One region of the Streptomyces sp. NPDC052496 genome, then DNA from elsewhere that is predicted to be linked to it. Evidence: riboswitches for the same ligand, from Rfam matches in the RefSeq annotation. Region 1 holds a riboswitch; the other holds the start of a gene.
The links. Region 1 has a riboswitch for thiamine pyrophosphate ahead of thiO (glycine oxidase ThiO). Riboswitches for the same ligand answer to the same signal wherever they lie in the genome.
Positions count from the first base shown of each region.

Region 2: it holds a riboswitch for thiamine pyrophosphate, as region 1 does, so the genes downstream of both, thiC (phosphomethylpyrimidine synthase ThiC) here and thiO (glycine oxidase ThiO) in region 1, are expected to answer to the same signal.

Region 1 is NZ_JBFAUH010000035.1:6,080-9,867, reverse strand. It holds gene AB0L45_RS34260 (thiazole synthase) at 1-610, opposite strand, end outside; gene thiS (sulfur carrier protein ThiS) at 621-839, opposite strand; gene thiO (glycine oxidase ThiO) at 836-2,101, opposite strand; TPP riboswitch at 2,099-2,214, opposite strand; gene AB0L45_RS34245 (FAD-dependent oxidoreductase) at 2,354-3,634, shown strand.
Region 2 is NZ_JBFAUH010000003.1:271,478-275,265, reverse strand. It holds gene thiC (phosphomethylpyrimidine synthase ThiC) at 536-2,314, opposite strand; TPP riboswitch at 2,308-2,466, opposite strand; gene AB0L45_RS06650 (YibE/F family protein) at 2,631-3,788, shown strand, end outside.

The DNA.
Region 1 (3,788 bases):
CCGCGGCACAGCCCAGCTCCATGGCCAGGGCGGCGTCGGAGGCGGTGCCCGCGCCCGCGTCCAGGATCACCGGAACCCCGGCCCGCTCGGTGATCAGCTGGAAGTTGTGCGGATTGCGGATGCCCAGCCCGGAGCCGATGGGGGAGCCCAGCGGCATGATCGCGGCGCAGCCCACGTCCTCCAGCTTGCGGGCCAGCACCGGGTCGTCGCTGGTGTACGGCAGGACCGTGAACCCGTCGTCGACCAGGGTCTCCGCGGCGTCCAGCAGCTCGACCGGGTCGGGCAGCAGCGTGCGCTCGTCCGCGACCACCTCCAGCTTGACCCAGTCGGTGCCCAGCGCCTCACGGGCCAGCCGGGCGGTCAGGACCGCCTCGCCCGCGGTGAAGCAGCCGGCGGTGTTCGGCAGCACCCGGATGCCGTGCCGTTCCAGTACGGACAGCACCGAGCCCTGCACGGTCGGGTCCAGGCGGCGCATGGCGACCGTCGTCAGCTCCGTACCGGAGGCGAGCAGCGCCCGCTCCAGGACGTCGAGGCTGGGCGCCCCGCCCGTACCCATGATCAGCCGGGAGTCGAAAGTGGTGTCGGCGATGGTGAGGAGATCGTCGGCCATGACGTACGGATCAGCCTCCCTGGACTGCGGTGAGGACCTCGACGCGGTCGCCGTCGCCGAGTGCGGTGGCGGGCCACTGGCCGCGCGGCACCACGGCCTCGTTGACGGCGGCGGCCACGCCGGCGGGCGCCGTGGTCAGACCGGCGACGAGCCGGTCCAGGGTGAGCCCGCCGGGAAACTCCCGGGGCTCGCCGTTCACGGAGACGGTGATGGGGGTGGTGACGGTCATACGGGCTGCTCCTGGGAGGCGGGGGCGGGCGTGGGGCGGCCCTGGCCGTGGGCGGGCGCGGAGCCGTGGGCGGTGCCGGGCGGCGGCGCCGCGAAGCGGTCCGGGGAGAACGCCCGGGCCTCCTCCGGCAGCGGGCCGCCGGTCAGTACCGCCGCCATCACGTCGCCCGTGACGGGCGTCAGCAGCACCCCGTTGCGGTGGTGGCCGGTCGCCACCAGCAGGCCGGGCAGCGCGGTCGGGCCGAGCAGCGGCGCGTTGTCGGGCGAGCCGGGGCGCAGCCCGGCGCGGGTCTCGACCAGGGGGAGTTCGGTGATGCCGGGGACCAGTTCGTGGGCGTCGCGCAGCAGTTCGTAGACCCCGCCCGCGGTGACCGTGGTGTCCCAGCCCAGTTCCTCGCTGGTGGCGCCGACGACCAGCTCGCCGTTCTCGCGCGGCACGAGGTAGAGCGGGCCGCCACGTACCACGGCCCGTACGGTGCGGGACAGGAACGGTACGCCGCCGGGCAGGCCGTCCGGCATCCGCAGCCGCAGCACCTGGCCCTTGACCGGGCGCACCGGCGGCAGCACGTCCTCCGGGACGCCCGCCAGCCGCCCGCTCCGGCTGCCCGCCGCGAGCACGACCTGACCGGCCGCGATCCGCTCCCCGCCGGCCAGTTCGACGCCGGTGGCGCGGCCCCGCCCGACGGTCAGCCGCTCGGCAGCGGCGCGGTGGAAGACCACCCCCGCCCGCTCGCAGGCGGCGAGCAGCGCGGCGGCCAGCCGGCGCGGGTCGACCTGGTGGTCGCCGTCCACCCGCAGCCCGCCGCGCACGCCCGGCGCGAGCATCGGCTCCAGGCGCCGGCACTCGCGCCCGGTCAGCCACTCCGATTCCAGGCCGCTGCGGCGCTGGAGGGCGTGCAGGTCGCGCAGGTGGGCGCGGTCGTCGGCGTCCAGCGCGACGGCCAGGGTGCCGCACCGGCGGTAACCGAGGTCCAGGCCGCTCGCCTCCGTCAGCTCGGCGGCGAAGCCGGGATAACGGCGCGCGGAGGCGAGATTGAGGCCGAGCAGCGTCTGCTCGCCGTAGTGCAGCTCGGTGACGGCGGCCAGCATCCCGGCTGCGACCTGGGCGGCGCCGCCGCCGGGAGCCGGGTCGGCGACGGCGGTACGCAGCCCGCGCTGGGCCGCCCGCCAGGCGGTGACCAGACCGATGACGCCACCCCCGATGACGAGGACGTCCGGCACGTCCACGGGGGTGGGTACGGGGTGGTGTGCAGGTGGATGCATGGGCGTCCAGCCCCTCCCTTCGCCGGCATGACCCGGATCAGGTTCGTACGGTCGGAGGCCGCCGCAGCCTCCCTCTCAGCCCGGTCGCGTCCGGGCTCCCGCGTGTGCGTTCACCGCAACCCTAGTACGGGCCGCCGACGCCCCGTAAGGGAGCGCGGGGCCGCCGCCGCGGGTGACGGACCGTGACGTTGTGTCATAGATCTCGTCGCGCGGTGCTGCGGGTCGCGAGACACACCGTCTTACAGTGATCGGGTGAGCGAGCAGACCCAGTCCCAGGACCCTGACCGCGCGCGCCAGGACCGCGAAACCGCCGGGCGGGCCGCCGAGCGGACCCGGCGCGCCGTCGTCGTCGGCGCCGGCCTGGCCGGTGTGCAGACCGCCGTCGCCCTGCGCGAACAGGGCTGGCGCGGCGAGATCACGGTGCTCGGCGAGGAGCCGCACCGGCCGTACGACCGCCCGCCGCTGTCCAAGGCCGTACTGCTCGGCAAGGCCGACGGGTCCGCCTTCGACGTGGACTTCGAGGCGCTCGGCATCGACCTGCTCCTGGGCCGGCGCGCCATAGGGCTCGCGGCCGCCTCGCGGGTGCTGGAGACCGACGCCGGACCGCTGCCGTACGACCACCTGGTGATCGCCACCGGCGCCGAGCCGGTCACCCTGCCCGGCTGCGACGGCCTGCCGGACGTGCACGTGCTGCGCACCCTCGACGACGCCGAGCGGCTGCGGCCGGTACTGGCCGGGCAGCGCGAGGTGGTGGTCGTCGGCGCGGGCTGGATCGGCGCGGAGTTCACCACCGCGGCGCGCGAGGCGGGCTGCCGGGTGACGGTCGTCGAGGCCGCCGGCCGGCCGCTGGCCGGCGCACTGCCCGCCGAGGTCGCCGCTCCGATGGCCGCCTGGTACGAGGACTGCGGCGCCCGGCTGCGGACCGGTGCGCGGGTCGCCGCCGTCACCGAGGACGCGGTGACGCTCACCGACGGCACGACGCTCACCGCCGACGCGGTCGTGGTCGGCATCGGCGCCCGGCCCGCTACCTCCTGGCTGGCCGGCTCCGGCGTCGAGCTGTCGCCCGAGGACCGCTCCGTCCTGGCCGACGAGCGGCTGCGCACCTCGCTGCCCGACGTGTACGCGGTCGGCGACTGCGCCTCCTTCCCGTCCGCCCGCTACGGCAGCCGCCTCCTGGTCCACCACTGGGACAACGCCCTGCACGGGCCGCGCACGGTCGCCGCCACCATCGTCCGCGGCGCGGCGGAGGGGCCGGTCTACGACCCGGTCCCGTACTTCTGGTCCGAGCAGTTCGGCCGCTTCGTGCAGTACGCCGGGCACCACGCCGGGGCGGACGAGACGGTGTGGCGCGGCGACCCGCAGAGCGCGGCCTGGTCGGTGATCTGGCTGCGCGAGGGCGTGCTGGTCGCGCTGCTGGCGGTCGGCCGGCCCCGTGACCTGGCCCAGGGGCGCAAGCTCATCGAGCGGGGCGCGGTGCTGGACCGGCGGATGGCGGCGGACGCGTCCGTACCGCTGAAGTCGGCGGCGGTCTGAGGCGGTCCGAGGCGGTCTGAGACGGTCCGAGGGGGCGGCCGGGGTGGTCCGGGGCCCTGGCCGGCGGTCTGTCGCGCGGTGCGTTCGGGTGCCGTGGGCTGCGCCGATGGTGAGGCCCCGCTACCGGCTGTCAGTGCGAGGTGGCAGGCTTGTC
Region 2 (3,788 bases), on a different contig from region 1:
CGTCACGGGCGACAGCTGGGCCGTAGCGGCCTACCTGGCCCCACGCTCGTCAACTCAGCAGTCACGAGTTACCCGTTGCGGTGATCGCCCAGCGGACCGGACGCACCGAACACCGCGTGCACGACTCGCTGCGGATGCTGCTCATGCGGGGCGGCATCCGGCAGGTCGGGATGAGGGCCGGCGGGGCGGCATCCGGCAGGTCGGGATGAGGGCCGGCGGGGCGGCACCCGGCAGGTCGGGGTGGGGGCCGACGGGGTGCCCAGAGACACGCTGCCCCGCTGACCCGGAAAGCCTCGTACAGAGCGGGCCCGAAGCCGCAATCCGAACATGCGGTTTCGGGCCCGTTCTCCGTAGCACGATAGTCATGCTCCTGGGTGCGCACCAGCCTGTGAAAGAGCCGAAGGATTCGCGCCGGACGCATCGGCGGAACCCCCATTTTCCGCGAGGGCTCATATAAGTCCGCAGGCCAGCCCCTGTGGATAACGCACCGGAGACTTTCCGAGACCGTAACCACAGGTTACGGTCTCGAAATCCCTCACTCCGCGATCGGCAGATACACCCGATTCCCCGCCGCCGCGAACTCCTTCGACTTCTCCGCCATGCCGGCCGCCACCTCCGCATCGACCGCCAGGTCGCCGCCGTGCTCGCGGCGGATGTCCTGGGAGATCTTCATGGAACAGAACTTCGGCCCGCACATGGAGCAGAAGTGCGCCGTCTTCGCCGGCTCCGCCGGCAGCGTCTCGTCGTGGAAGGCGCGGGCCGTGTCCGGGTCGAGGGCCAGGTTGAACTGGTCCTCCCACCGGAACTCGAAGCGCGCGTCGGACAGGGCGTCGTCCCACTCCTGCGCCCCCGGGTGGCCCTTGGCCAGGTCCGCCGCATGGGCCGCGATCTTGTACGTGATGACGCCGGTCTTCACGTCGTCCCGGTCCGGCAGGCCCAGGTGCTCCTTGGGCGTGACGTAGCAGAGCATCGCCGTGCCCCACCACGCGATCATCGCCGCGCCGATCCCGGAGGTGATGTGGTCGTACGCGGGAGCGATGTCGGTGGTCAGCGGGCCGAGCGTGTAGAACGGGGCCTCTTCGCAGATCTCCTGCTGGAGGTCGATGTTTTCCTTGATCTTGTGCATCGGGACGTGGCCCGGGCCCTCGATCATGGTCTGTACGCCGTGCCGCTTGGCGATCGAGTTGAGTTCGCCGAGCGTGCGCAGCTCCGCGAACTGCGCCTCGTCGTTGGCGTCCGCGATGGAGCCGGGGCGCAGGCCGTCGCCGAGGGAGTACGTGACGTCGTAGGAGGCGAGGATGTCGCAGAGTTCCTCGAAGTGGGTGTAGAGGAACGACTCCTTGTGGTGCGCCAGGCACCACGCCGCCATGATCGATCCACCGCGCGAGACGATGCCGGTCTTGCGGCGGGCCGTCAGCGGTACGTAGCGCAGCAGGACGCCCGCGTGGACGGTCATGTAGTCCACGCCCTGTTCGGCCTGCTCGATGACCGTGTCCTTGTAGATCTCCCAGGACAGTTCCTCGGCCTTGCCGTCCACCTTCTCCAGTGCCTGGTAGAGGGGGACGGTGCCGATGGGGACGGGGGAGTTGCGCAGCACCCACTCGCGGGTGGTGTGGATGTTGCGGCCGGTGGACAGGTCCATGACCGTGTCGGCGCCCCAGCGGGTCGCCCAGGTCATCTTCTCCACCTCTTCCTCGATGGAGGAGGTGATGGCGGAGTTGCCGATGTTCGCGTTGACCTTCACCAGGAAGTTCTTGCCGATGATCATCGGCTCGATCTCCGGGTGGTTGACGTTGGCGGGCAGCACGGCCCGGCCGGCCGCGATCTCGTCCCGTACGAACTCGGGGGAGACGTTCTCGCGGAGCGCGACGTACTCCATCTCCGCCGTGACCTCGCCCCGCCGCGCGTACGCCAGCTGGGTGACCGCGGCGCCGCCACGGCCCCGGCGCGGCTGCCGGGGGCGGCCGGGGAAGACCGCGTCGAGGTTCTTCAGGCCGCCGCGCGGCGAGGTGTGCTTGAGGCCGTCGTCCTCGGGGCGGGGCGGCCGGCCCGCGTACTCCTCGGTGTCTCCGCGGCTGATGATCCAGTTCTCCCGCAGCGGCGCGAGGCCGCGGCGGACGTCCGTTTCGATGTTGGGGTCGGTGTACGGCCCTGACGTGTCGTAGAGCGTCACGTCCTTGCCGTTGGTGAGGTGCACACGGCGGACCGGAACCCTGAGGTCGGGGCGCGATCCGGTGAGGTAGCCCTTGTGCCAGCCGATCTCCTGGGTGGAGCCCTGGCCGTTTTCAGGCGTGCGTGCATCCTGCAGAGTCATGAAGACCCACTCCCTACGCCGGCATTACCCGGTAACAGGTTCGGCGGTCGACGCAGCGATGTCCGACACGGCGTTCCCGGCTTCGGCCGGACGTTCCGTACGGGGGTCAGCGCCCTCTCAGCCCGGTGCTCCGAGCTCCCGCGATTGCAAAGGTGCCACCACGGTAGCGGCCGGTATGGCGCGGTGAACAGGGGGCCCTGCCAGTTCTTGCGATGATCGGGCGGTGACCAGCAACGAGCCTCCGCACTCCGCGCACCACCACGCTTCCGGCCCGCCGCAGGGGTATGGGTACGGGGAGGGGGGTGGGCCTGAGCCGATGTCCGGGGCCGGTGCCGGTGTCGGGCCTGAGCCTGCCACCGGATCTGCCACCGGGCCCGCCGCTGTGTCCGGCTCCGAGCCCGGGCCCGGAGCCGGACACGGCCACAGCTCCGCGCACAGCCACAGCCACGGACGGAGCCATGAGCCCGGCCACGGCCACAGTCACAGCCACGGAAACAACCGTGGGCCCGGCCACGACCACGGCCACAGTCACAGCCACGGCCCGGCCACCCCCGTCTCGCGTCACCTGCGCAAGGTCATCGCCGCGGTGCTCATCCCCTTCGCCGTCGCGGTCCTGGCCGGTCTGGTCGTGCTGTGGCCCGGCGGCGCGCCCGGTCACAAGCCGTCCGGTGTCGGTTTCGACCAGCCGACCGAGAAGGCGAAGGTGGTGAAGGTCGAGGAGGTGAACTGCGCGGACGTCCACGCCCAGCAGCAACAGCAACCTTCGCAACAGCAACCCGGTGCTCCCGCGGGCACCCAGCCGGCCAAGCACTGCGAGCGGGCGGTCATCGAGGTGACCACGGGGAAGGACACGGGCCGGCGGTTCGAGTCGATCGTGACGCCCGACGCCACGCGGCACTACGAAGCCGGGCAGGGGGTCGTGGTCGCGTACGCGCCCAAAGCGCCCAAAGACCTGCAGTATTCGGTCACGGATGTGGACCGGACCTTCCCGATGTGGGTGCTCGCCGCCATCTTCGCCGCGGCGGTCGTCGTGGTCGGGCGGTTGCGCGGGCTCCTCGCCCTGGTCGCGCTCGTCGTGAGTTTCCTGGTCCTGACGCTGTTCATCCTGCCCGCCATCCTCCAGGGATCGAATCCCCTGGTGGTCGCCATCGTCGGCGGCAGCGCGATCATGCTGGTGGCCCTCTACATGTGCCACGGCCTGACGGCGCGTACCTCCGTCGCCGTACTGGGCACGCTCGTCTCACTGCTGCTGATCGGCCTGCTCGGCTCCCTCTTCATCGGATGGGCGCTGCTGACCGGCAACACCGACGACCAGACGGGCCTGGTGCACGGCCTGTACCCCGACATCGAGATCCGCGGGCTGCTGCTGGCGGGCATCATCATCGGTTCGCTGGGCGTGCTCGACGACGTGACGGTCACCCAGACCGCCGCGGTCTGGGAGTTGAAGGAGGCCGACCCCTCGGCGGGCTGGCGC